DNA from 2 places in the Kitasatospora sp. NPDC059673 genome. Region 2 is predicted to be linked to the other one. Evidence: riboswitches for the same ligand, from Rfam matches in the RefSeq annotation. Region 2 holds a riboswitch; the other holds the start of a gene.
What was found. A riboswitch is a leader RNA that binds a small molecule or an ion and turns the genes downstream of it on or off. The one in region 2 is predicted to bind S-adenosylmethionine.

Region 1: linked by a shared signal. The riboswitch ahead of thrC (threonine synthase) and the one ahead of ACFV18_RS09620 (aminotransferase class V-fold PLP-dependent enzyme) in region 2 are both predicted to bind S-adenosylmethionine.

Annotation. Positions count from the first base shown of each region.
Region 1 covers NZ_JBHWEN010000038.1:7,660-19,369, reverse strand. The annotation lists gene ACFV18_RS30665 (ROK family protein) at 1-40, opposite strand, end outside; gene ACFV18_RS30660 (SIS domain-containing protein) at 167-1,087, opposite strand; gene ACFV18_RS30655 (DeoR/GlpR family DNA-binding transcription regulator) at 1,277-2,065, shown strand; gene ACFV18_RS30650 (extracellular solute-binding protein) at 2,214-3,476, shown strand; gene ACFV18_RS30645 (DUF3263 domain-containing protein) at 3,529-3,759, shown strand; gene otsB (trehalose-phosphatase) at 3,806-4,654, shown strand; gene ACFV18_RS30635 (trehalose-6-phosphate synthase) at 4,722-6,188, opposite strand; gene ACFV18_RS30630 (glucosyl-3-phosphoglycerate synthase) at 6,381-7,379, opposite strand; SAM riboswitch class I at 7,519-7,648, shown strand; gene thrC (threonine synthase) at 7,666-8,946, shown strand; gene ACFV18_RS30620 (MoaD/ThiS family protein) at 8,992-9,270, shown strand; gene ACFV18_RS30615 (cold-shock protein) at 9,838-10,044, shown strand; gene groL (chaperonin GroEL) at 10,367-11,710, shown strand, end outside.
Region 2 covers NZ_JBHWEN010000006.1:51,837-63,546, reverse strand. The annotation lists gene ACFV18_RS09665 (cytochrome c oxidase subunit 4) at 1-132, shown strand, start outside; gene ACFV18_RS09660 (Ig-like domain-containing protein) at 303-1,574, shown strand; gene ACFV18_RS09655 (GntR family transcriptional regulator) at 1,644-2,009, opposite strand; gene ACFV18_RS09650 (cytochrome bc complex cytochrome b subunit) at 2,112-3,770, opposite strand; gene ACFV18_RS09645 (Rieske 2Fe-2S domain-containing protein) at 3,767-4,822, opposite strand; gene ACFV18_RS09640 (c-type cytochrome) at 4,831-5,652, opposite strand; gene ACFV18_RS09635 (heme-copper oxidase subunit III) at 5,744-6,364, opposite strand; gene ACFV18_RS09630 (hypothetical protein) at 6,690-7,115, shown strand; gene trpD (anthranilate phosphoribosyltransferase) at 7,255-8,325, shown strand; SAM riboswitch class IV at 8,544-8,661, shown strand; gene ACFV18_RS09620 (aminotransferase class V-fold PLP-dependent enzyme) at 8,709-10,085, shown strand; gene ACFV18_RS09615 (Lrp/AsnC ligand binding domain-containing protein) at 10,093-10,374, opposite strand; gene ACFV18_RS09610 (rhomboid family intramembrane serine protease) at 10,371-11,201, opposite strand; gene ACFV18_RS09605 (hypothetical protein) at 11,325-11,591, shown strand.

The DNA.
Region 1 (11,710 bases), on a different contig from region 2:
TGCCGGTGCCGCCTACATCAAGTGCGATGACGTGCTTCACGGGGGACAGTTTCCCTTGGCCAGGTCGAAGAGGTCTAGTCCAGTTGCTCGATTGGTCTGGTCCTGAGAGGTGAGCTTTGTCGCGCTATGCCGACTCCTGGGGGTTTTGCCGGGCCCGGGCGGACGGTCAGGCCAGGATGATCGAACGGGTCAGGTTGCGCGGCTCGTCCGGGTTCAGACCGCGGTGCGCGGCCAGCGCGACGGCCAGCTTGTGCACCCGGACCAGGTCGGCCAGCGGGTCCAGGCCGCCCGCGCCGGAGCCGGCCACCAGCAGGCCGCCGACCGCCGCCACCTCGTCCGCCAGGCCGGCCGGGAGGGCGCCGAAGGCCCAGGCGGCGCGGCCCGGAGCGGTGATCGAGATCGGACCGTGCCGGTACTCCATCGCCGGGTACGCCTCGGTCCAGGCCAGCGCGGCCTCGCGCATCTTCAGGCCGGCCTCCTGGGCCAGGCCGTTGGTCCAGCCCGCGCCGAGGAAGGAGATCTGTTCCAGCTCGACCAGCTCCTGCGGCACCTCCCAGGCGACGGCGCGCTCGGCGTCCGCGGCGGCCTCGGCGACGGTGGCGACGCCCACCGGGCGGGCCTCCTCCAGCTCCAGGTGGGCGCGGAGCAGGGCCAGCACGGTGGTGGCGAAGCGGGTCTGCACCACCGAGCGCTCGTCGGCGAAGCCCAGGTCGATCAGGTGCCCGGCGTCCGCGGCGACCGGCTGGTCGGGGCAGGCGGTGATCGCGGTGCTCGGCAGGTCGGTGTCGGCGAGCAGCCGCAGCACCTCGGTGGTGGTGCCGGAGCGGGTGATCGCCAGCACCCGGTCGTAGCGGCGCCCGTGCGGAAACTCGGAGGCGGCGAAGGCGTCGGTCTCGCCGTGGCCGCCGGCCTCGCGCAGCGCGGCGTACGCCTGCGCCATGAACCACGAGGTGCCGCAGCCGACCACGGCCACGCGCTCGCCGCGCTGCGGCAGGCCGGCCGGGCCGCTCGCCGCCAGCGCCGCGGCGGTGCGCCAGTTCTCGGGCTGGGTGGCGATCTCCTCGCCGGTCAGGGACGGGTGCGGCATGGTGCGGACTCCTTCGGCTGTCACCGGGCGGGCTGCATTCCTGCAGTCGAGTGAGCGCGTGCGCAAATCTGATTGTTTTATAGCCGTTTCGCGCAGCATCGCGCAATGCATCCGCCGTGACCGGGTTGTGCGAAGCTTTCCCGACCGGGCCGCGGGGCGCGCGGTGGCGAGCGCGGAAGGAGCGGAACGGTGTCCAGGTACGAACGGTGGAACGCGCTGCTGGAACTGCTGGCCGAGCACGGCAAGCTGGACGTCGAGGAGGCGGCCGGCGCGCTGGACGTCTCGGCCGCGACCATCCGGCGCGACCTCGACCAGCTGTCCCGTCAGCAGATGGTCACCCGCACCCGGGGCGGCGCGGTGGCGCACAGCGTCTCCTATGATCTGCCGCTGCGCTACAAGACCGCCCGCAACGCCGACGCCAAGCAGCGGATCGGCGCCCTGGTGGCCGGCCTGATCGCGCCCGGCGAGGTGGTCGGCCTGAACGGCGGCACCACCACCACCGAGGTGGCCCGCGCCCTCGCCGTCCGGCCCGACCTGGCCGAGCACCCCGAGAACGGCCAGAGCCTCACCGTGGTCACCAACGCGCTCAACATCGCCAACGAACTGACGGTCCGTCCACAGGTGAAGATCGTGGTCACCGGCGGCGTCGCCCGACCGCAGTCCTACGAGCTGATCGGCCCGCTGGCCGCCCAGGTGCTCGGCGAACTCACCCTGGACACCACCGTGCTGGGCGTGGACGCGATCGACGCCGAACACGGCGCCACCGCCCACCACGAGGGCGAGGCGGCGGTCAACCGGCTGCTCGCCGAGCGGGCCCGCCGGGTGGTGGTCGCCGCCGACTCCTCCAAGCTGGGCCACCGCGCCTTCGCCCGGATCTGCGGCCTGGACCGGGTGGACATCCTGGTCACCGACGACCAGGTCGCCGACCCGGTGGCGGCCGCCTTCGCCGACGCACGGGTCACCGTTCTCAAGGCGTGAGCGTCCGCTATTCGGACAGTTTCTGATGGACCGTCACACTGAGCGCAACTGGATGTGACACTTCGTTAACTCCGTTCCAGCAGGCCTGGACCGGGCCGCCGGACGCCTGTCAGGGTCACGCTGTAACCCTTATGAAGGCGGTCCATCTGTGAAGCGATCAGCGCTGCTCCCCCTGCCCATCGTCGGATCCCTGCTGCTCACCGGCTGCGGAGTCCTGGACATGTCGGGGGGTGTCACGCTCAATCTGGTCGCAGCCGACTACGGCGACAACGAGACCAACTCCAGCTCGATCTACTGGAACGATCTGGCCCGCCGCTTCGAGGCGGCCAACTCCGGCATCAAGATCAAGGTCGATGTGGTCAGTTGGAACGACATCGACAAGCACCTCGCCGACCTGATCGCGAAGGGCAAGACCCCTGACATCGCGCAGACCGGCGGCTACGCGGACCAGGTCGTCGCCAACCGCCTCTACCCGGCCGGCGACGTGCTCTCCAACCGCACCCAGGTCAACCTGCTCGACTCCTTCGCCAAGGCCGGCCAGGTGCTCGGCAGCCAGTACGGCATCCCGTTCATCTCCTCCAGCCGGGTCTTCTTCTACAACAAGGAGATCTTCGCCAAGGCCGGCATCACCAACCCGCCCACCACCTGGGACGACGTGCGCCGCGCCGCCGAACAGATCAAGGCCAAGGTCCCCGGCGTCACCCCGTACGCGCTGCCGCTCGGCCCCGAGGAGGCCCAGGGCGAGGCGATGATCTGGACGATGAGCGGCGGCGGCGGACTCGCCGACAGCATCGGCAACTACACCATCGACAGCGCGGCGAACCGCGCCACCTTCTCCTGGCTGCGCACCAACCTGGTCGAGAAGCACCTCACCTACGACGACCCGGCCAAGGTCGACCGCAAGACCGCGTTCGCTGACTTCGCGGCCGGCAAGACCGCCATGCTCAACGGCCACCCCGGGCTGATCAGCAAGGCCGTCGCGGGGCACATCCAGTACGGCACCGCCACGATCCCGCGCAAGGACACCGGCATCAAGCCCTCGACGCTGGGCGTCGCCGACTGGGTGATGGCGTTCAAGGCGAACGGCCACCGGGCGGAGATCAAGAAGTTCCTCGACTTCGCCTACGCGAAGGAGAACACCCTCAAGTTCGACGAGCAGTACAACATGCTGCCCGTCACCCAGGACACCCTTGAGGACATGTCCGCCAACCCCGCGCACAAGGACCTCAACGAGTTCCTCAACGCGCTGCCGAGCGCGAGCTTCTACCCGCTCGGCGACCCGTCCTGGGACAAGGTCAACAGCATGCTCAAGCAGCGCATAGGCGAGGCCGTGCGGGCCGGCTCCTCGGACGTGCTCGGCGACCTCCAGTCCGCCGCCACGGCGGAGGCGTCGCGGGCCCGCAAGGGCTGACGGCTGCGATGCCCGGCCGGGGGCTGACGGCTGCGGTGTCTAGCCTGGACACATGGCCGAACTGACCGACCGCGACCGGGCGGTACTCGAACTGGAAGCACGCGGGTGGCGGACCGCCGGCGCCAAGGAACAGGCGATCCGGCAGGAACTCGGCATCTCCGCCACCCGCTACTACCAGCTGCTCAACGCCCTGCTCGACCGGCCGGAGGCACTCGCCCACGCACCCGTCCTGGTCAACCGGCTGCGGCGGGTGCGGCAGGGGCGGCGCGACGCCCGGCAGTGACGCGATCGGGGCCCGTCGGCGGCCTGCGCCCGGTAGCGTCGGGGCCATGGGAATTGCTGAGCAGATCACGTCCCAGGCAGGGCGGGCCGGACTGGCGGGCCTGCTCGCCGACCCGGGCTCCGCGGTCGTGGGACTCGACTTCGACGGCACACTCGCCCCGATCGTCGCCGACCCCGAACTGGCCCGCGCCCACCCCGGCGTCGTCCCCGCCCTCACCGCACTCGCCCCGCTGGTCGGCTCGGTCGTCATCGTCACCGGCCGACCCGCCGCGACCGCCGCCGGGTACGGCGGCTTCGCCGCCACTCCCGGCCTGGAGCACCTGACCGTCCTCGGCCACTACGGCGCGGAGCGCTGGGACGCGCGCACGGGCGCTGTCACCGCGGCGCCGGCCCCGTTGGGCGTTGCGGCTGTTCGGGGTGAACTGCCGGTGCTGCTGGAGGAGTTGAAGGCGGCCGAGGGTGTCTTCGTGGAGGACAAGGGGCGGGCGCTGGCGGTGCACACCCGGCGCGCGGACGACCCCTCCGGCGAGCTGGAGCGGCTGCGCGCGCCGTTGGCCGCACTCGCCCAGCGGCACGGGCTGGTGGTCGAACCCGGGCGGATGGTGCTGGAGCTGCGCCCGCCCGGGGTCGACAAGGGCGTCGCTCTCCGGAGGTTCCTCGCCGAACGGGAGGCCGGGCCGGTGCTGTTCGCCGGCGACGATCTCGGTGACATCGCCGCGTACGAGGCTGTCGCCGAGCGCCGGGCGCAGGGCCACCCCGGCCTCCTCGTCTGCAGCGGCCCCGTCACCGGCGAGCCCCCCGTCCGGGAGCTGGCCGACCGCGCGGACCTGGTGGTGGCGGGGCCCGCGGGGGTGGTGGACCTGCTCAACGAGCTGGCACAGCGGTTGGGTGCGTGAGCACGGCCCTGGGTTCGCCTCCGCGCAGGCCCCGGCACCCCAGTGGTGCTCGGCTCCCTGGGCTTGCTCACAACGCGTGGAGCTGGTCCAGGAACCACTGCTGGGGCGGCAGCGCTGTCGCCGCGGCCGCCAGGCGCTTGGTGCGGGCGGTGCGGTCGGTGGGGGGCATGGCGAGGGCCTGGGCCAGGGCCTCGGCGGTGGCGACGATGTCGAAGGGGTTGATGGTGATCGCGTCGTCGGCGAGTTCCGCGTGGGCGCCGGCCTCCCGGGACAGGACCAGGGCGCAGCCGTGGTCGGAGACGACGGGGACTTCCTTGGCGACCAGGTTCATGCCGTCGCGGACGGGGTTGACCAGGGCGACGTCGGCGAGCCGGTAGGCGGCGAGGGAGCGGGGGAAGTCGTCCTCGACGTGCAGGATCAGCGGTTGCCAGTCGGCGGTGGCGAATTCGGTGTTGATCTCTTCGGCGATCCGCTGCACGGCGGCGGTGTACTCGCGGTATTCGACGAGGTCGGTGCGCGAGGGGTAGGCGAAGGCGATGTGGACGACCCGGCCGAGCCATTCGGGGCGGGTGCGCAGCAGGTGCCGGTAGGCGAGCAGGCCGCGGACGATGTTCTTGCTGAGTTCGGTGCGGTCGACCCGGACGATGGTGCGCCGGTGGCCGACGGCTTCGCGCAGGGCGGCGAGGCGTTCGTCGACGTCGGGCCGGTGGGCGCGTTCGCGCAGGAACGCGGCGTCGGCGCCGAGGCCGTGGACGCCGAGCCGGGTGGTGCGGCCGGCGTGCGTGACGGTGAGGGCGTCGCGGTCGATGCCCGCGCCGAGGACGGTCTCGCAGCAGTCGGCGAAGGCGAGCGCCCAGCGGCGGGTGAGGAAGGCGGCGCGGTCGGCGCCGAGGATGCCGCGGAGGACCTCGGCGGCGACGTCGTCGGGCAGCAGCCGGTAGTAGTCGGGCGGGGCCCAGGGGGTGTGCGAGAAGTGGCCGATGCGCAGGTCGGGGCGGAGTTCGCGGAGCAGCGCGGGGGCCAGCGAGAGGTGGTAGTCCTGCACCAGGACGGCGGCGCCGGGGGCGGCTTCGGCGGCGAGGGCCTCGGCGAAGGCGGTGTTGTAGGCCCGGTAGGCGGCCCATTCGGTGCGGAAGCGGTCGTCGAAGACGGGTTTGGTGGGGATGTCGTACAGCAGGTGGTGGACGAACCACAGGGTGGAGTTGGCGACGCCGTTGTAGGCGCGGGCGAAGGTCTCCGGGTCGATGTCCAGCATCCGGACGGCCTGTCCGCCGACGTCGTGGCCGGCCCGGTCGAGGCGTCCGTCGGGGGCCTGCCGGGCGGCGGTGCGGTCGGCGGCGGAGAGGGCGGCGCAGACCCAGACGGCGTTCGGGTCGTCGATCGCGGAGAGCCCGGAGACCAGGCCGCCGCCGCCTCTGCGGAGGCTCAGCGCGCCGTCGTCCTCCGTGCGGAAGGACACCGGGCCGCGGTTGGAGGCCACCAGGATCGGGGCGGTTCCGGACTGCTTGGGGCGTTCGGACGCGTGATCGGCCATACAGCCAACCTTGCCGTGCGATCAGCGGACCAAACCACCCGGCGCGGCTCGCGCCGGGTGAACAGTGGGGTCAGCCCTCCGGGAACGGGCGGGCCGGGCCGTGGTCGGGCAGCGGCGGCACCGAGGGCCACCACGGCGGCCGGCTGATCGGGCAGGTGGATGCCGTTCGCCGGGACGGACGTGGGGCCGCGGTCAGCGGTTGCGGTACTCCGGGACGGTGATCATCGGCGGGCGTTCGGTGGCCGGCACGGGGTGGGTGCGGGGGGTGAAGCCGTCCGTGGTGCGGGTGTACTGGGTGAGCAGGGGGCGGACCAGGTCGTCGTCGGCCTTCAGGCGGTGGGCGCGGTCGAGGCGTTCCAGGGCGGTGCGGTAGATGGTGGCGGCCATCCGGCCGAGGGCCTGGCCGTCCTGGTGGCGGTGGTGCCGGACGCCGACGTCGACCTGGGCCAGCGCGTCCAGCCCGACCAGCTCCAACGCGTCGACCAGCAGGCCGAGTTCGACGCCGTAGCCGGTTGGGAAGGGCAGCCGCTCCAGCAGGCTGCGGCGGGCCGCGTACTCGCCGCCGAGCGGCTGGACGAAGCCGGCCAGCTGCGGCCAGTGCAGGTTGAGCAGCGGGCGGGCGACCAGTTCGGTGACCCGGCCGCCGCCGGCCGGGACGATGGCGCCGTCGGCCTCGAAGGGGCGGTCGTACATGGCCTTGACCAGGTGCAGGGCGGGGTCGGTGAGCAGCGGGCCGACGATGCCGGAGACGAACGCCGGGTCGAACTCGCGCAGGTCGGCGTCGATGTAGCAGACGATCGCGCCGCTGCTGGCGAGCAGTGCGCGCCACAGCACCTCGCCCTTGCCGGGGGCGGCGGGCAGCCGGGGCAGGATGGCGTCGCGGTGCACCACCCGGGCGCCGGCGGCGGCCGCGGCGGCGGCGGTGCCGTCCACCGAGCCGGAGTCGACCACCAGCAGTTCGTCGACCAGCGGGACGCGTTCCATCAGCTCGGTGCGGATCGTGCTGACGATCTCGCCGACGGTGGGTTCCTCGTCCAGGGCGGGCAGCACCACGCTGACGGTGCCGGCCGGGCCGGCGGCGTGCTTGGCGGCGAGCAGCCGGTCGAGCGGCCGGTCGGCGGCCGTCCAGGACCGGCGGCGCAGCCAGTCGGCCACTTCCGGCAGGACCCCGGGCTCGGGCTGCTCGGCCAAGATCTCGCTCCCTGTCTCGGTCTGTCTCGGGTGTCGGACGGTGAGGTTGGACTGCACCGGCCTTCCGTTACAGTCTTCGTACTGCGCTCGGACCTTCGCACGCCGGGGTCGCTCGCAGCGTACGACCACAACTTCACAGAGCTCATCCAGAGGGACTGAGGGAACGGCCCGTTGACGTCCCGGCAACCTTCTCGCGCGGCCTCGCAGGGCCCGGCGGGACAGGTGCCAATTCCGGCCCGGGCGCGACCGCGTCCCGGGGAAGATGAGGAGAAAGGGCCTCGCCACCATGGCTGTTGACACCCCCGCAGCTGCCGCCGTCGATCTCGGTCCGGCCACCGCACTGTCCTGTCGCGAGTGCGGCACCCGCTTCCCGCTCGGCCCGAGCTTCGCGTGCCTGGAGTGCTTCGGTCCGCTGGAGATCGCCTACGACTACGCCGGCCACGACGCCGAGGAACTGCGCAAGCGGATCGAGGCCGGCCCGGCGTCGATCTGGCGCTACGCCCCGCTGCTGCCCGTCCCGGCCGACGTCGCGGGCAAGCCGAACCTGAACCCGGGCTGGACCCCGCTGGTGAAGGCCGACAACCTGGGCCGCGAGCTGGGCTTCACCGCGCAGCTGCACATCAAGGACGACTCCGGCAACCCCACCCACTCGTTCAAGGACCGGGTGGTGGCCTGCGCGATCGAGGCCGCCCGCGCCTTCGACTTCACCACGCTGTCCTGCTCCTCCACCGGTAACCTGGCGGGCGCGGTGGGCGCCGCCGCGGCCCGGGCCGGCTTCAAGTCCTGCGTGTTCATCCCGCACGACCTGGAGCAGGGCAAGGTCGTGATGGCCGCTGTGTACGGCGGCGAGCTGGTCGGCATCGACGGCAACTACGACGACGTGAACCGGTTCTGCTCGGAGCTGATCGGTGACCCGGCCGGTGAGGGCTGGGGCTTCGTCAACGTCAACCTGCGCCCGTACTACGGCGAGGGCTCCAAGACCCTGGCGTTCGAGATCTGCGAGCAGCTCGGCTGGCGGCTGCCCGAGCAGATCGTCATCCCGATCGCCTCCGGCTCCCAGCTCACCAAGATCGACAAGGGCCTGCAGGAGCTGATCAAGCTCGGCCTGGTCGAGGACCGCCCGTACCGGATCTTCGGCGCCCAGGCCGAGGGCTGCTCCCCGGTCTCCGCCGCGTTCAAGGCCGGCCGCGACGTGATCAAGCCGGTCAAGCCGGACACCATCGCCAAGTCGCTGGCGATCGGCAACCCCGCCGACGGCCCGTACGTGCTCGACATCGCCCGCCGCACCGGCGGCGCCGTCGAGGACGTCACCGACGCCCAGGTGGTCGAGGCGATCAAGCTGCTGGCCCGCACCGAGGGCATCTTCGCCGAGACCGCGGGCGGCGTCACCATCGGCGTGCTGAAGAAGCTGGTCGAGACCGGGCAGCTCGACCCGGGCAAGGAGACCGTCGCGATCAACACCGGTGACGGCCTGAAGACCCTCGACGCGGTCGCCGACTCCGGCATGACCGCCGTGATCCGCCCGACGCTGGAGTCCTTCCGCGCCGCCGGTCTCGCCTCCGCCTGAACCCTCCCGGCCTGACCCCCCCAAGTTCTTCGAGGAGCCAACCCCATGAGCGCCACCGTCCGCATCCCCACCATCCTCCGCACCTACACTGGCGGCGCCGCCGAGGTGACCGCCGAGGGCGCCACCCTGGCCGCCGTCGTCGCGGACCTGGAGGCCAACCACACCGGCATCGCCGCCCGCCTGCTGGACGACACCGGCAAGCTGCGCCGCTTCGTGAACGTGTACGTCAACGACGACGACGTGCGCTTCGCGGACGGTCTGGAGACCGAGATCAAGGACGGCGCCTCGGTGTCGATCATTCCGGCGGTGGCCGGCGGCTGCTGACGCCGCCCCGCGCATTCGCTCCGCCGCCGTCGGGCGCGCGCTCGGAATTCGATTTCCGAGCCGCCTGGCGGCGGCTCGGCGCATCGGCCGAGGGCGTGCGGGCAGCCGTGATTCCGACCCGGCGGGCCGCTGGAATTCCCGCCTTTGCGGGGGAGTAGAGTGCGGGTGGAGCCGTTCCCCGATACGGCCCGTTCCAATCCTCGCTTTTCCCCGTGCCGCACCTCGCGCCGGCCCCGTCCCGTCCCGCGCTCCGAGACATGCGCCGGACCGTTCGCCGCTCGGCCTGTCAGGCCGCCGTCAGAATTCTTCCGGCGATTTGCGGGGACGCGTCCGTTATGTCCGGTGGCAATTGTCGCCCTGCATACCTTTCGCCCCGTCATATCCCCTGCCGGGCGCGGAGTTTCCGCAAAATTAGGCCCTGTTGCAGAGGGCGCATATCCGGATACATTCAGCCGCGACAGAGGCTGCGCCGTACGGGGGGGAGTCCCCACAGGCCGGCCTTCCAGACCTCCGGGTCCGCGTCCCGCGGATCTCTGAAGGGCCAGCACAGCACAAGGGGAGTTCGGAATGGCTCAGGGCACCGTCAAGTGGTTCAACGCCGAGAAGGGCTACGGCTTCATCGCGGTCGACGGTGGAGCGGACGTGTTCGTCCACTACAGCGCGATCCAGATGGACGGCTACCGCACCCTGGAAGAGGGCCAGCGGGTCGAGTTCGAGATCTCGCAGGGTCAGAAGGGTCCGCAGGCCGACATGGTCCGCGCCGCCGGCGCCTGACGGCCCGGTAGACCGCACCCACGACAGGTACGACCCGGCAGGTCCGGCCCCGGCGCGACGCGTCCGAGGTCGGGCCTGTCGGCGTTCTCCGGCCCGGCCTGCGGGTTTCCCGGGAGGGCTGTCGGAGGGCGCCGAATGGGCTTGCACTCGACACCCCCGAGTGCTAATCATTGGCGTTAGCACTCACAGCGTGAGAGTGACAACGGACCGGGCCGGTGAGGCCCCGGAAGCGGCGGGGACAGGACCCGCGCTCTCCTGGGCCGTCCGTCGCGGGCACCCCCTTGGTCCGAGCAGTCGACCGTGTCCCGGAGGACCACTTCTAATGGCCAAGATCATCGCCTTTGACGAGGAAGCCCGCCGCGGCCTTGAGCGTGGCATGAACCAGCTTGCCGACGCCGTGAAGGTCACGCTCGGCCCCAAGGGTCGCAACGTCGTTCTGGAGAAGAAGTGGGGCGCCCCCACCATCACCAACGACGGTGTCTCCATCGCCAAGGAGATCGAGCTCGAGGACCCGTACGAGAAGATCGGTGCCGAGCTCGTCAAGGAGGTCGCCAAGAAGACCGACGACGTCGCGGGTGACGGCACCACCACCGCCACCGTGCTGGCCCAGGCGCTCGTCCGCGAGGGTCTGCGCAACGTCGCCGCCGGCGCCAACCCGATGGCCCTGAAGCGCGGCATCGAGAAGGCCGTCGCCGCCGTCTCCGACCAGCTGCTGGCCCAGGCCAAGGACGTGGAGACCAAGGAGCAGATCGCCTCCACCGCCTCCATCTCGGCCGCCGACACCCAGATCGGCGAGCTCATCGCCGAGGCCATGGACAAGGTCGGCAAGGAAGGCGTCATCACCGTCGAGGAGAGCAACACCTTCGGCCTGGAGCTCGAGCTCACCGAGGGCATGCGCTTCGACAAGGGCTACATCTCCGCCTACTTCGCCACCGACCTGGAGCGCATGGAGGCGAGCTTCGAGGACCCGTACATCCTCATCGCCAACTCCAAGATCTCCTCGGTCAAGGACCTGCTCCCGCTGCTGGAGAAGGTCATGCAGAGCGGCAAGCCGCTCGTCATCATCGCCGAGGACGTCGAGGGCGAGGCCCTGTCGACCCTGGTCGTGAACAAGATCCGCGGCACCTTCAAGTCCGTCGCCGTCAAGGCCCCGGGCTTCGGCGACCGCCGCAAGGCCATGCTGGGCGACATCGCCATCCTGACCGGCGGCACCGTGATCTCCGAGGAGGTCGGCCTCAAGCTCGAGAACGCCGGCCTGGACCTGCTGGGCACCGCCCGCAAGGTCGTCATCACCAAGGACGAGACCACCATCGTCGACGGCGGCGGCGACAGCGACCAGGTTGCCGGTCGCGTCAACCAGATCCGCGCCGAGATCGAGAACTCCGACTCGGACTACGACCGCGAGAAGCTCCAGGAGCGCCTCGCCAAGCTGGCCGGCGGCGTGGCCGTCATCAAGGCCGGCGCGGCCACCGAGGTCGAGCTCAAGGAGCGCAAGCACCGCATCGAGGACGCGGTGCGCAACGCCAAGGCCGCCGTCGAGGAGGGCATCGTCGCCGGTGGTGGCGTCGCCCTGCTGCAGGCCGGTGTCGCGTTCGAGAAGCTGGAGCTGGACGGCGACGAGGCCACCGGCGCCAACATCGTCCGCGTGGCCCTGGAAGCCCCGATC
Region 2 (11,710 bases):
GTTGGTGGCGCGCTGGCCTTCCTGGGCGTCATCTTCGGCTGGTGGCTGCTGTTCTGGTCGATTCCGGTCCTGCTGATCGGTCTGTTCGGCTGGGTCTTCGAGTTCTACCGCGGCGAGAACCAGAACCAGTAAGGGTTCCGGATCGAGCAAGCCGTACGGCGGGCCGGGTACTCCCCTCGGGGAGTGCCCGGCCCGCCGGCGTTGGGGCCCCTCCCCGAAATTCCCCCGCGCGGGTTACCCGGAGTGCCACCGGGGTGACACCTTCCTACGCTTCGAGGCAGGTTCCAACCTGGGAGGTTCCGTTGAAGGGCTCTCGGATAGTCAGTACCCGGACCACGCTGGTCGCCCTGCTGGTGATCACACCCGCCGCGGCCTGTTCCACCAGCGGCCCGTCCGCGAAGAACGCGCACCAGATCGACGTGGCACCGCTGATCCACACCTCGGCCGCCGGGGAGAAGGCCGACCCGGCGAAGGCGTTCAGCATCACCACGGAGGGCACCGCCAAGCTCGGCGAGATCACCGTCACCGGCCCCGACGGAAAGCCCGTCGCCGGACAGCTCTCCGCCGACCAGCAGCACTGGCAGACCACCGACCCGCTCCGGGCCGGCGCCGGATACACCGTCAAGGTCACCGCCGAGGACGGCAAGGGCGGCCACGGCGAGGCCGACTCCACCTTCACCACCGCGCCCGCGCAGCACGTCGTCAGCGCCGAACTCGGCCCCGACAGCTCCGGCAGCGGCGTCTACGGCGTCGGCCAGCCCCTCACCGTGACGCTGTCCGAGAAGGTCACCGACCCGGCGGCCCGGCAGCAGATAGAGCGCGGCCTGAGCGTCACCTCGCAGCCTGCCGTGACCGGCGCCTGGTACTGGGTCGACGACCAGAACCTGCACTTCCGCCCGGAGGAGTACTGGCCGGCCAACACCACCGTCAAGCTCGCCTACGACCTGCCCGGCATCCGGATAGCCGACGGTGTCTACGGAGGCGACCAGCAGACCCTGGCGCTGCGGACCGGCGACCGGGTCGAGGCGGTGATCGACGCGGGCACCGACGAGCTGACGTACAAGCGCAACGGCGAGGTGGTCAGGACCATCCCGGTCACCACCGGCAAGCCCGGCTTCGACACCCGCAACGGCGTCAAGGTGGTGCTCGGCCAGGAGGCCGACGTCCGGATGAGCGGCGAGACCATCGGCATACCGAACGGCAGCAGCGAGTCCTACGACCTGGACGTGAAGTGGGCGACCCGGGTCACCTGGAGCGGTGAGTACGTCCACGCGGCGCCCTGGTCGACCTGGGCGCAGGGCCGGGAGAACGTCAGCCACGGCTGCACCGGCATGAGCACCGACGACGCGAAGTGGTTCTTCGACAACACCCGGGTCGGCGACCTGGTGCAGGTGGTCAACAGCATGGGCCACGAGATGGAGCCGTTCGGCAACGGCTTCGGCGACTGGAACGTGGACTGGGACGAGTACGTCAAGCACAGCGCCCTCGGCAAGCCGGTGAACACGGCGGAGCCGGGGCCGGAGACGAACACCGCGCCCGTTCCCGACCTCGGCGCACCGGCCGCGGGGCAGTAGCGGCACCGTGGTGAGGTCCGCCCGGTGGGAGCACAGGCTCCTGCCGGGCGGGCCTCGTGCCGTGTGCGCTCAGCGGTGGGCGGCGTCCAGCGCGGTCAGGACGGCGGCCAGCGCCTCGTCGCGGGTGAGGCCGAGGCGGGCGGTGCGGGCGGCGTACTCGGCGGCGGCGTCGGCCGCCAGGCGGTGCGAGGTGTCGCCGGTGGGGGCGATGGTGGTGCCGGCCCGGCCGCGGGTCTCGACCACGCCGTCCGCCTCCAGCTCGCGGTAGGCGCGGGCCACCGTGTTGGCGGCCAGGCCGAGTTGCTCGGCCAGCGCGCGGACGGTGGGGAGCTTCAGGCCGATCGGGAGTTCACCCGTGCGGGCCTGGGCCGCGATCTGCGAGCGCACCTGCTCGTAGGGCGGCGTGGAGGACTGGGGGTCGATCGCCACGTGCATCCGGTCAAGATAACAGGGCGCCGGGCCGGTGCCGGAGAAATATGCCAGAACCCCCACCGGCCGGAGCCGATGGGGGTTCTGACGTGGCGTGACAGCTAGGGATCAGTGGTGGCCGTGGCCGCTGGTGATCTCCAGGTACTCCTCGGAGGTGGGCTTTGCGATCTGGTTGCCCTCGCCGTAGAAGCCCTCGGAGAGCTTCGTCCGGGTCTTGGCGACCACGCCGGCCTTGCGGGCCACACCGTTCTCGTCCACCTCGGCGGGCAGCTCCAGCGGCTGGGGCTGCTCGTGCGCGGTGAGGGTGTGCAGGTCCTTCGGCGACAGCGGCGCGTGGACCTCGACGAACTCACCGTGCGGCAGGCGCTTGATGATGCCCGACTCGCGGCCGTGCAGCACCTTGTCCTTGTCGCGGCGCTGCAGGCCGAGGCACCAGCGCTTGGTGACGAAGAAGGTGACGACCGGCACCACGAAGAAGCCGACCCGGACCATGTAGGTGATCGTGTTGATCGACATGTGCAGGTGAGTGGCGAACAGGTCGTTGCCACCACCGACCAGCAGGACCAGGTACAGCGAGATCCAGGCCGCGCCGAGCGCGGTGCGGACCGGGGCGTTGCGCGGGCGGTCCAGGATGTGGTGCTCGCGCTTGTCGCCGGTGATCCAGGACTCGATGAACGGGTAGACCGCGATCGCGACCAGGACCAGCGGGAAGAGCATCAGCGGGATGAACACACCCAGGTTCAGGGTGTGGCCGCCCCAGACGGAGACCTCCCAGCCCGGCATGAAGCGGATCAGGCCTTCGGCGAAGCCCATGTACCAGTCGGGCTGGGCGTCGGTGGACACCTGGTCCGGACGGTACGGGCCGTACGCCCACACCGGGTTGATGGTGGCGACCGCCGACATCACCGCGATGATGCCGAACACCAGGAAGAAGAAGCCACCGGCCTTGGCCATGTAGACCGGCATCAGCGGCATGCCGACGACGTTCTTCTCGGTCTTGCCCGGGCCCGCCCACTGGGTGTGCTTGTGGTAGAAGACCAGGATCAGGTGCGCCACCAGCAGGCCCAGCATGATGCCCGGGATGAGCAGCACGTGGATGGTGAAGAAGCGCGGGATGATGTCGGTGCCCGGGAACTCGCCGCCGAACAGGAACATCTGGATGTAGGTGCCGACGATCGGCACCGCCAGGATCGCGCCTTCCATAAAGCGGATACCGGTGCCCGACAGCAGGTCGTCCGGCAGCGAGTAGCCGAAGAAGCCGTCGAAGAAGCCCAGGCACAGCAGCAGGAAGCCGAACAGCCAGTTGATCTCGCGGGGCTTGCGGAACGCGCCGGTGAAGAAGACGCGCATCATGTGCACGAACATCGCGGCGACGAAGACCAGCGCGGCCCAGTGGTGGATCTGGCGGATCAGCAGACCGCCGCGGATCTCGAAGCTGATGTCGACCGTGGAGGCGTACGCCTCCGACATCCGGATGCCGTTCAGCGGCAGGTAGGAACCGTGGTAGACGGTCTCCGCCATGCTCGGCTTGAAGAACAGCGTCAGGTACACACCCGTGAGGATGATGATGATGAAGGTGTAGAGGCAGATCTCACCGAGCATGAAGGACCAGTGGTCCGGGAAGATCTTGCGCAGGTTGGCCTTGGCCAGGGAGTAGATCCCCAGCCGGCCGTCGACCCAGTCCGCGGTCGCCTCGGCCTTGTTGGCGGGCTTGGCGCGCGTGCTGGCCGGCTTGGAGGCACCAGTGGTGCCGCTCGCGGTGCTCATCGCTTGCGCTCCCAGTAACTCGGGCCGACGGGCTCGTCGAAGTCGCCGGTGGCGATCAGGAAGCCCTGCTCATCGGTGGTGATCTTCAGCTGGGGCAGCGGGTGGCCGGCCGGGCCGAAGATGACGCGAGCGCCGTCCGCCAGGTCGAAGGTCGACTGGTGGCAGGGGCAGAGCGCGTGGTGGGTCTGCTGCTCGTACAGCGAGATCGGGCAGCCGACGTGGGTGCAGATCTTCGAGTAGGCGAGGATGCCCTCGAAGCCCAGGCCGGCGGACTTGGCGTCCTTGATGTCCTCCGGAGCGATCCGGACGAGCATCAGGGCGTCCTTGGCGATCTGCTGCTGGAAGTCCTCGTCCGACTCCTCCAGGCCGTGCGGCTTGGCGAAGGTCAGCGAGCCCTGAATGATGTCCTCGGGCTTCATCGGCTGGTCGGTGTTCATGTTGACCAGGCGGATCGGCTTGGCCGGGGTCGCCTCGACCCAGCCGGTGTTGAGGAGCTTCTTCTCCGGCAGCGGGCCGAGGTCGCGCAGCAGCACCACACCGGACAGCGGCACCAGGGCCATCGAACCGATCAGGGTGTTGCGGATCATCTTGCGGCGGCCGAAGCCGGACTCCGCGGCACCGGTCTTGAACTGCTCGATGACGTCGTTGCGGACCTCGTCGGAGGCCTCGATCGGGTGACGCTCGGCGGGCAGCTCGTGGTCCGACATCAGGGTGCGGGCCCAGTGGACCGCGCCCGCGCCGATGCAGAACAGCGCCACGCCGAGGGTCATGCCCAGGGCGAAGTTGAGGGCGCTGACGTGACCCAGCGGGAAGATGTAGACCAGCTTGTCGGCGTCGATCGCGGCGTAGGACGCGATGAAGCCGATGGTCGCCAGCATCGACACCACGAACATCAGCGACACCTGGCGCTCGGCCCGCTTGGCGGCCCGCTCGTCGATGTCGGTCCGACGCGGCTCGTGGGCCGGCAGGCCCGGGTCGGCGAACGGGTCGTCGTGGGTGACGACCTCAGCGCCGTGGGAGGCGTCGTGGGCCTCCGGCAGGTTCTCTGACATGTCGTGGCTCATGACTTCTTGGCCTTGGTGGTGTGGGCGGCGACCCAGATCGCGATCACGATCAGCGTGCCGATACCGAAGATCCAGGCGAACAGGCCCTCAGTGAAGGGACCGAGGCTGCCCAGGGCGAGACCACCGGGGTTCGGCGCGTTGTTGGTGTTCTGGACGTACGCGATGATCTCGCGCTTCTGCTCCTCCGGCATGGTGGTGTCGGGGAACGACGGCATGTTCTGCGGGCCGGTCTGCATGGCCTCGTAGATGTGCTTGGAGTCCACGCCCTCCAGGGACGGGGCGAACTTGCCGTTGGTCAGCGCGCCGCCCTTGCCGGCGAAGTTGTGGCACTGGGCGCAGTTGGTGCGGAACAGCTCGCCACCCTTGGCGACCTGCTCGGCGTTGGTGACCTTGTCCTCGGACGGCTGGTACTGCTCCGTGGTCGGAGTGACCGGGCCCGGGCCGAGCGAGGCCACGTAGGCGGCCAGCTGGTCGATCTCGGACTGGGCGTAGACGGCCTTCTTGCGCGGGACCTGCGCGCCCGGCTGCTGGGCCGGCATGCGGCCGGTGCCGACCTGGAAGTCGACAGCAGCAGAGCCGACGCCGACCAGCGACGGACCGTCAGAAGTGCCCTGGCCGTTCAGGCCGTGGCAGGAGGAGCAGCCGACGGCGAAGAGCTTCTTGCCCTCGTCGATGGCGAGCGACTGCGAGGAGCTGTCGGCCTGCGCCTTCTCGGCGGGCGCGAAAGCGGCGTACAGCCCCCCGGTGGCCGCCAGGGCGAGAAGTAGAACGACGACCGCCGCCAGTGGGTGGCGCCGTCGTGCGGAGAGCTTTTTCACGGAATAACCCCGGTGTCAGGATCTGGTCGGCAGCAGCCTGCCCCCGACTCCCACGCGTCCAGGCGACGCCGGGTCAGGGGCGGGGCGGCTGTTACTTGATCAGGTAGATGGTCGCGAACAGGCCGATCCACACAACGTCGACGAAGTGCCAGTAGTACGACACCACGATCGCCGCGGTGGCCTGCTCGTGGGTGAAGCGCCGCGCCGCGTAGGTCCGGCCGAGGACCAGCAGGAAGGCGATCAGACCACCCGTCACGTGGAGTCCGTGGAAGCCGGTGGTCAGGTAGAACACCGTGCCGTACGGGTCGGAGGACAGCGACAGGCCGTCCTTCTTGACCAGCTCGGTGTACTCGAAGATCTGGCCGCCGATGAAGATGGCGCCCATCACGAAGGTGACCACGAACCAGGAACGCAGCTTCTTCACGTCACCGCGCTCGGCGGCGAACACGCCGAGCTGGCAGGTGAGCGAGGAGAGCACCAGGATCGTGGTGTTGACCGAGGAGAAGGGCACGTTGAGGGCATGGGCCTTCTCGTGCCAGAACTCGGCGCCCTTGACCGAGCGGAGGGTGAAGTACATCGCGAACAGGGCCGCGAAGAACATCAGCTCCGAGCTCAGCCAGACAATGGTTCCCACGCTGACCAGGTTCGGCCTGTTGACCGCTCCGTGCGCGTGTCCGGTTTCTGTTGCTGTTGCTGTCGCCACGACGGACATTATGTCGGTCCCTTATTCCGTCTTCACGCCGGGGGGTCTCCCTCGGAGTGTCCGGTGCGTGAGGTATGCCCGCCTCGCCCCCGGTCCGTTTTCTGACGGTTGTTCGGGCCGGGTGGGCGAACTGGGCTGCCGGGCTGAGCCCGTGGCGCGGCGGCTTGAGCGAGATCGCCTCGGGGGCTCTTCAGGACGGGCCCGCCGGAGTAGCATCCGTCCCAGGACGTGGTCCGGGTCACACTGGGCCGTTCGGCCGGGGGCCGCGCGCGGTCGCGGTCCGCGCGAACACAGTGGACACATATAAGAGGACGAGCACCAGGAAGCAGGGGACATGGCGCAGCACTCCGACGAGACGCTCACCGTTCTCGTCTACAGCGACGACCGCAACACCCGCGAGCAGGTGACCCTCGCTCTCGGCCCGCGCCCCGCCGGGGACGTCCCCGCGCTGGAGTACCTGGAGTGCGCCACCGCTCCCGCGGTGCTGCGGGCCCTGGAGAAGGGCGGCGTCGACCTGTGCGTGCTGGACGGCGAGGCGGTGCCCGCGGGCGGGCTCGGTCTCACCCGGCAGCTGAAGGACGAGATCTACGGCTGCCCGCCGGTGCTGGTGCTGATCGGCCGCCCGCAGGACTCCTGGCTGGCTGCCTGGAGCCGGGCCGACGCGGCGATCTCGCACCCCGTCGACCCGGTCGCGCTGGCCGACGCCGCGACCACGCTGCTGCGGGCCCGGGTGGCCCGGCGGGCACCGGCCGTGCGCTGACCGGTCCGCCCGGCGGCCCCGGTCGTCTCAAGCGGCGTCTCAACTGGAGAGAAGGGGACGGCAAGGCAGGGCGGCCGTCCCCGCTCGCTCGATAGGCTGACTCCATTCCTCTGCGACAAGACGAGAGCTGGAGACGGCCATGGTGAACGTGCACTCTGCGAACGGCGGTAGCGACCCCGCGCAGGTGGTCCGCACCTGGCCCGACCTGTTGAGCGCCCTGCTCCGCGGCGAGGACCTCGCCCAGTCCGACACCGCCTGGGCGATGGACCGGATCATGAGCGGCGAGGCCAGCCCGGTGCAGGTGGCCGGCTTCCTGATCGCGCTGCGCGGCAAGGGCGAGACGGTCGAGGAGATCTCCGGCCTGGTCGAGGCGATGTACGCGCACGCCGTACCGCTGGACATCCCCGGGCCGGCCGTCGACATCGTCGGCACCGGTGGCGACCGCGCCAAGACCGTCAACATCTCCACCATGTCGGCGGTGGTCGCCGCGGCGGCCGGCGCGAAGGTGGTCAAGCACGGCAACCGGGCCTCCTCCTCGGCGTCCGGCTCCTCGGACGTGCTCGGGCGGCTCGGCATCAACCTGGACCTGTCGGCCCGGCGGGTCGCGGCGGTGGCCGAGGAGGTCGGGCTGACCTTCTGCTTCGCCGCCAGGTTCCACCCCTCGATGCGGCACACCGCGCAGGCCCGCGCCGAACTCGCCGTCCCCACCGTGTTCAACATCCTCGGCCCGCTCACCAACCCCGCGAAGGTCGGCGCCCACGCGGTCGGCTGCTTCGACACCCGGCTGGCCGGGCTGATCGCCGGAGTGCTGGCCCGGCGCGGCGGACAGGGACTGGTGTTCCGGGGTGACGACGGACTCGACGAGCTGACGATCACCACCACGTCCCACGTCTGGGTGGTCCGGGACGGCCGGGTGACCGAGACCCGGTTCGATCCGCGCGAGGTCGGCATCGAGCTGGCCGGGATCGAGGCGCTGCGAGGTGCGGACGCGGAGTTCAACGCGGGGGTTGCTCGGCGGGTGCTCCATGGGGAGCGGGGGCCGGTGCGGGACGCGGTCCTGCTCAACAGTGCCGCCGCGCTGGTGGCGCTGGAGCTGACGGATGCGCCGCTGAGCGAGCAGCTGGCGGCGGGAATGGTGCGGACGGCGGCGGCGATCGATTCCGGGGCGGCGGGGGAGCTGCTGAAGCGCTGGGCCGACGCGACACAGTGAGCGTCAACGGTCCGCCCGGGGTGGGGAGTTGACCTCCTCGGGCGGACCTTGCCGTTGGTGGGTGGTTGCCCGCGCAGTTCTCCCCCGGCCCTGGCGGGCCGGGAAGTGCCCCCACGCGCCCCTGGCGGGGCGCGGACGGCAGGGCGCGAACTGTGGGGTGGTTTCAGTATGTGGCGCGGGACTTGAGTCAACTGGGGGCTCGTGTATGGTCTTGCGCAGGTCATGAGTGGCAGCGCAAAGCCCCAGCTTGCTGTCCGGCAACCCTCCGTCCGTGGCGGGGTGCCCTGGGTGAGGACCGGGCTGCGTGGCGATTCGTCCGCGCGGCAAGCGCGGACTTCCGGTTGATGCACCCCGGGGTCCTTACCCTGTGGAGGAGTGCATCCATGTCCGTGACCGCCGAGATCTGTGCGCCGCTGGCCGTGCTGGGCCAGGACGTCGAGGTGCCGTTGGCGTCGGGGGAGAAGGTCGGGTACGCGGCGCTGGACTACGCGGCGAGTGCGCCGGCGCTGGCCCGGGTGTGGGAGGACGTGGCGGCGTACGCGCCGTACTACGGGTCCGTGCACCGGGGGGCCGGGTACCTGTCGCAGCTGTCGACGGACCTGTTCGAGCAGAGCCGGCGGACCGTCGCGGAGTTCCTGGAGCTGCGGGACGGCGACCAGGTGGTGTTCACCCGGGCGACCACCGATTCGCTGAACCTGTTGGCCCGGGTGGTGCCCGCCGGGACCGAGGTGTTCGCGTTCGAGACCGAGCACCACGCCTCGCTGCTGCCGTGGCGGCGCGAGGGCCTGACGGTGCGCTACCTGCGGGCGCCGCGTTCGCACGCCGAGGCGGTGGCCGCGCTGGAGGAGGCGCTGTTGGGGGCCGCCGAGGGGCCGAAGCTGTTCTGCGTGACCGGGGCGTCGAACGTCACCGGCGAGCTGTGGCCGGTCGGCGAACTGACCGGGGTCGCGCACCGGTACGGCGCCCGGGTGGTGCTGGACGCGGCCCAGCTGGCGCCGCACCACCGGGTCTCGGTACGGGAGTTGGACGTCGACTGGATCGCGTTCTCCGGGCACAAGCTGTACGCGCCGTTCGGCGCCGGCGTGCTGGCCGGGCGGTCGGACTGGCTGGACGCGGCGGAGCCGTACCTGGCCGGCGGCGGGGCGAGCCGGACGGTGGCCCGGGAGCTGGACGGCTCGGTGGCGGTGGAGTGGCACACCGGCCCGGCCCGGCACGAGGCCGGTTCGCCGAACGTGATCGGCGCCTACGCGATCGCCTCGGCCTGCCGGGCGCTCACCGAGGCGGGCTTCGAGGAGTTGGAGGCCCGGGAGCGGGCGCTGGTGGCGAAGCTGACGGAGGGGCTGGCGGCGATCCCCGAGGTGCGGGTGCTGAGCCTGTTCGGCGAGGGCTCCGACCGCGTCGGCGTGGTGTCGTTCGTGGTGCGGGGCTGGAACAGCTCGCACTTCTCGGCCGCGCTGTCCGCCGAGTACGGCATCGGCGTGCGGGACGGGCTGTTCTGCGCGCACCCGCTGGTGCGGACCCTGCTGGGCGGGGAGGACGCCGCACCGGGCCAGTGCGGGGCGCCCGAGCCGTCGCTGCCGGGGGAGCGCAGCCTGAACGCGATCCGGGTCAGCTTCGGCGCCGGTACCCCCGTCGAGCACCTGGACCGGTTCCTGGCGGCCGTTCGGGACCTGGTGACCGACGGCGCGCGGTGGAGCTACCGCAACGAGGGCGGGCGCTGCGTCGCCACCGAGCGGATCGACCGGGGCCTGGGGCGCTGAGCGCCGGTTACTCGCCCAGGCCGAGTGAGAACGCGGCCTCCAGGTCGTGCTGCGAGTAGGTGCGGAAGGCGATGTGGGTCTCGGTGTTGGAGACGCCCGGGACCTTGTTGAGGCGGCCGGGGATCACGTCGGCCAGATCCTCGTGGTTGCGGACCCGCACCATCGCGACCAGGTCGTAGGTGCCCGTGACGGAGTAGACCTCGCTGACACCCTCGATGGCCGCGATCGCCTCGGCGATCTCGGGGATCCGGTCGACGCTGGTGTTGATGAGGACGATCGCGGTGATCACTGAGCAACTCCTGTTCGAGAAGGTGCGCCCAGGGTATCGCCCGCCGGACGGGCGGCCCAGGCGAACAGCCAGCCCGTCACGAAGCCGATCACATGCACCAGATAGGCCACCCCGCTGCCGCCGGAACTGACGGACCACCACTGCAGCGCGAACCACAGACCGAGCACCAGCCAGGCCGGGAAACGCAGCGGCAGGAACAGCAGGACCGGCACCAGCACCGTCACGCGTGCCCTCGGCCACAGCCGCAGGTACGCGCCCAGCACCCCGGCGATCGCGCCGGACGCGCCGACCAGGGCGCGCATCCCGTCCGCGGTGTGCTCCTCGGCCACCGCGTAGCCGTAGGTGGCCAGGTAGCCGATCGCCAGGTAGCCGGTCAGGAAGCGGATCCGGCCCAGCCGGGCCTCCACGGCCGGGCCGAAGACGAACAGGAACAGCAGGTTGCCCAGCAGGTGCAGCCATCCCGCGTGGACGAACAGCGAAGTGAGGACGGAGAGTTCGGGGATCTTGGAAGGGGTCGGCGGCAGCGCGCAGCCCGGGGTCGCCGGGGCGAGCGAGGACAGCTGCTCGGCCGTCAGGGGCCGGCCGCTCAGCAGCTCGGCGGGCACCGCGCCCCAGCGGTGCTCGTAGCGCTGCTCGGCGCAGATCCGGGCGTCACCACTGCCGTACACCGGGTTCAGGCCGGCCGGGCCGGCCACCAGGACCAGCGCGGACAGCGCGATCAGCAGATGGGCGACGACCGGGGTGCGGGCGGTCCCCCCGGCCGTCGGCGAACCGGCCCGGGCGGGGGCGGAGAGCACCATGCCGGTGAGCATTCCTCGGGGGCGCACCCACGACACCGGGCGCTGCTCCGATCGGGTGAGCGTCCGGGCAGTGGACCGGTGACCCGGCCGCCCAGGCACAGGCAATAGGGTGGAGGCCCGTAAACGGGGACCAGTCGAGAGGGACCACTGATGACCATTGCCGCGCCGACCGCCGAGACCCGCTGGCGCTGCACCCTGTGCGGCAACCTCACCCGCTTCGACGTCACCCGGTCCGCCCGGGTGATCGACTTCCTGCACTTCGACCTGTCCGGCGAGTCGAAGGTGGAGGAGACCCAGGTGCTCGCCGAGACCATCGAGTCGGTGCGCTGCCGCTGGTGCAACGCCGTGGACCAGGTCGAGCTGGTGGCCCGCCCGGGCGCCGAGGAGCCCACGGACGGCGACCCCGCGCAGGGCTGACGCACTTCCACCGCCCCGCGTCCCCGTCCGCGCCCCGGACCGGGGCGCGGGGCGGACTCGTCGGTGGGGTGCTGTCGGTGCGGCACGGTAGACGGGACAATTGCAAGCAGCGGCGGACA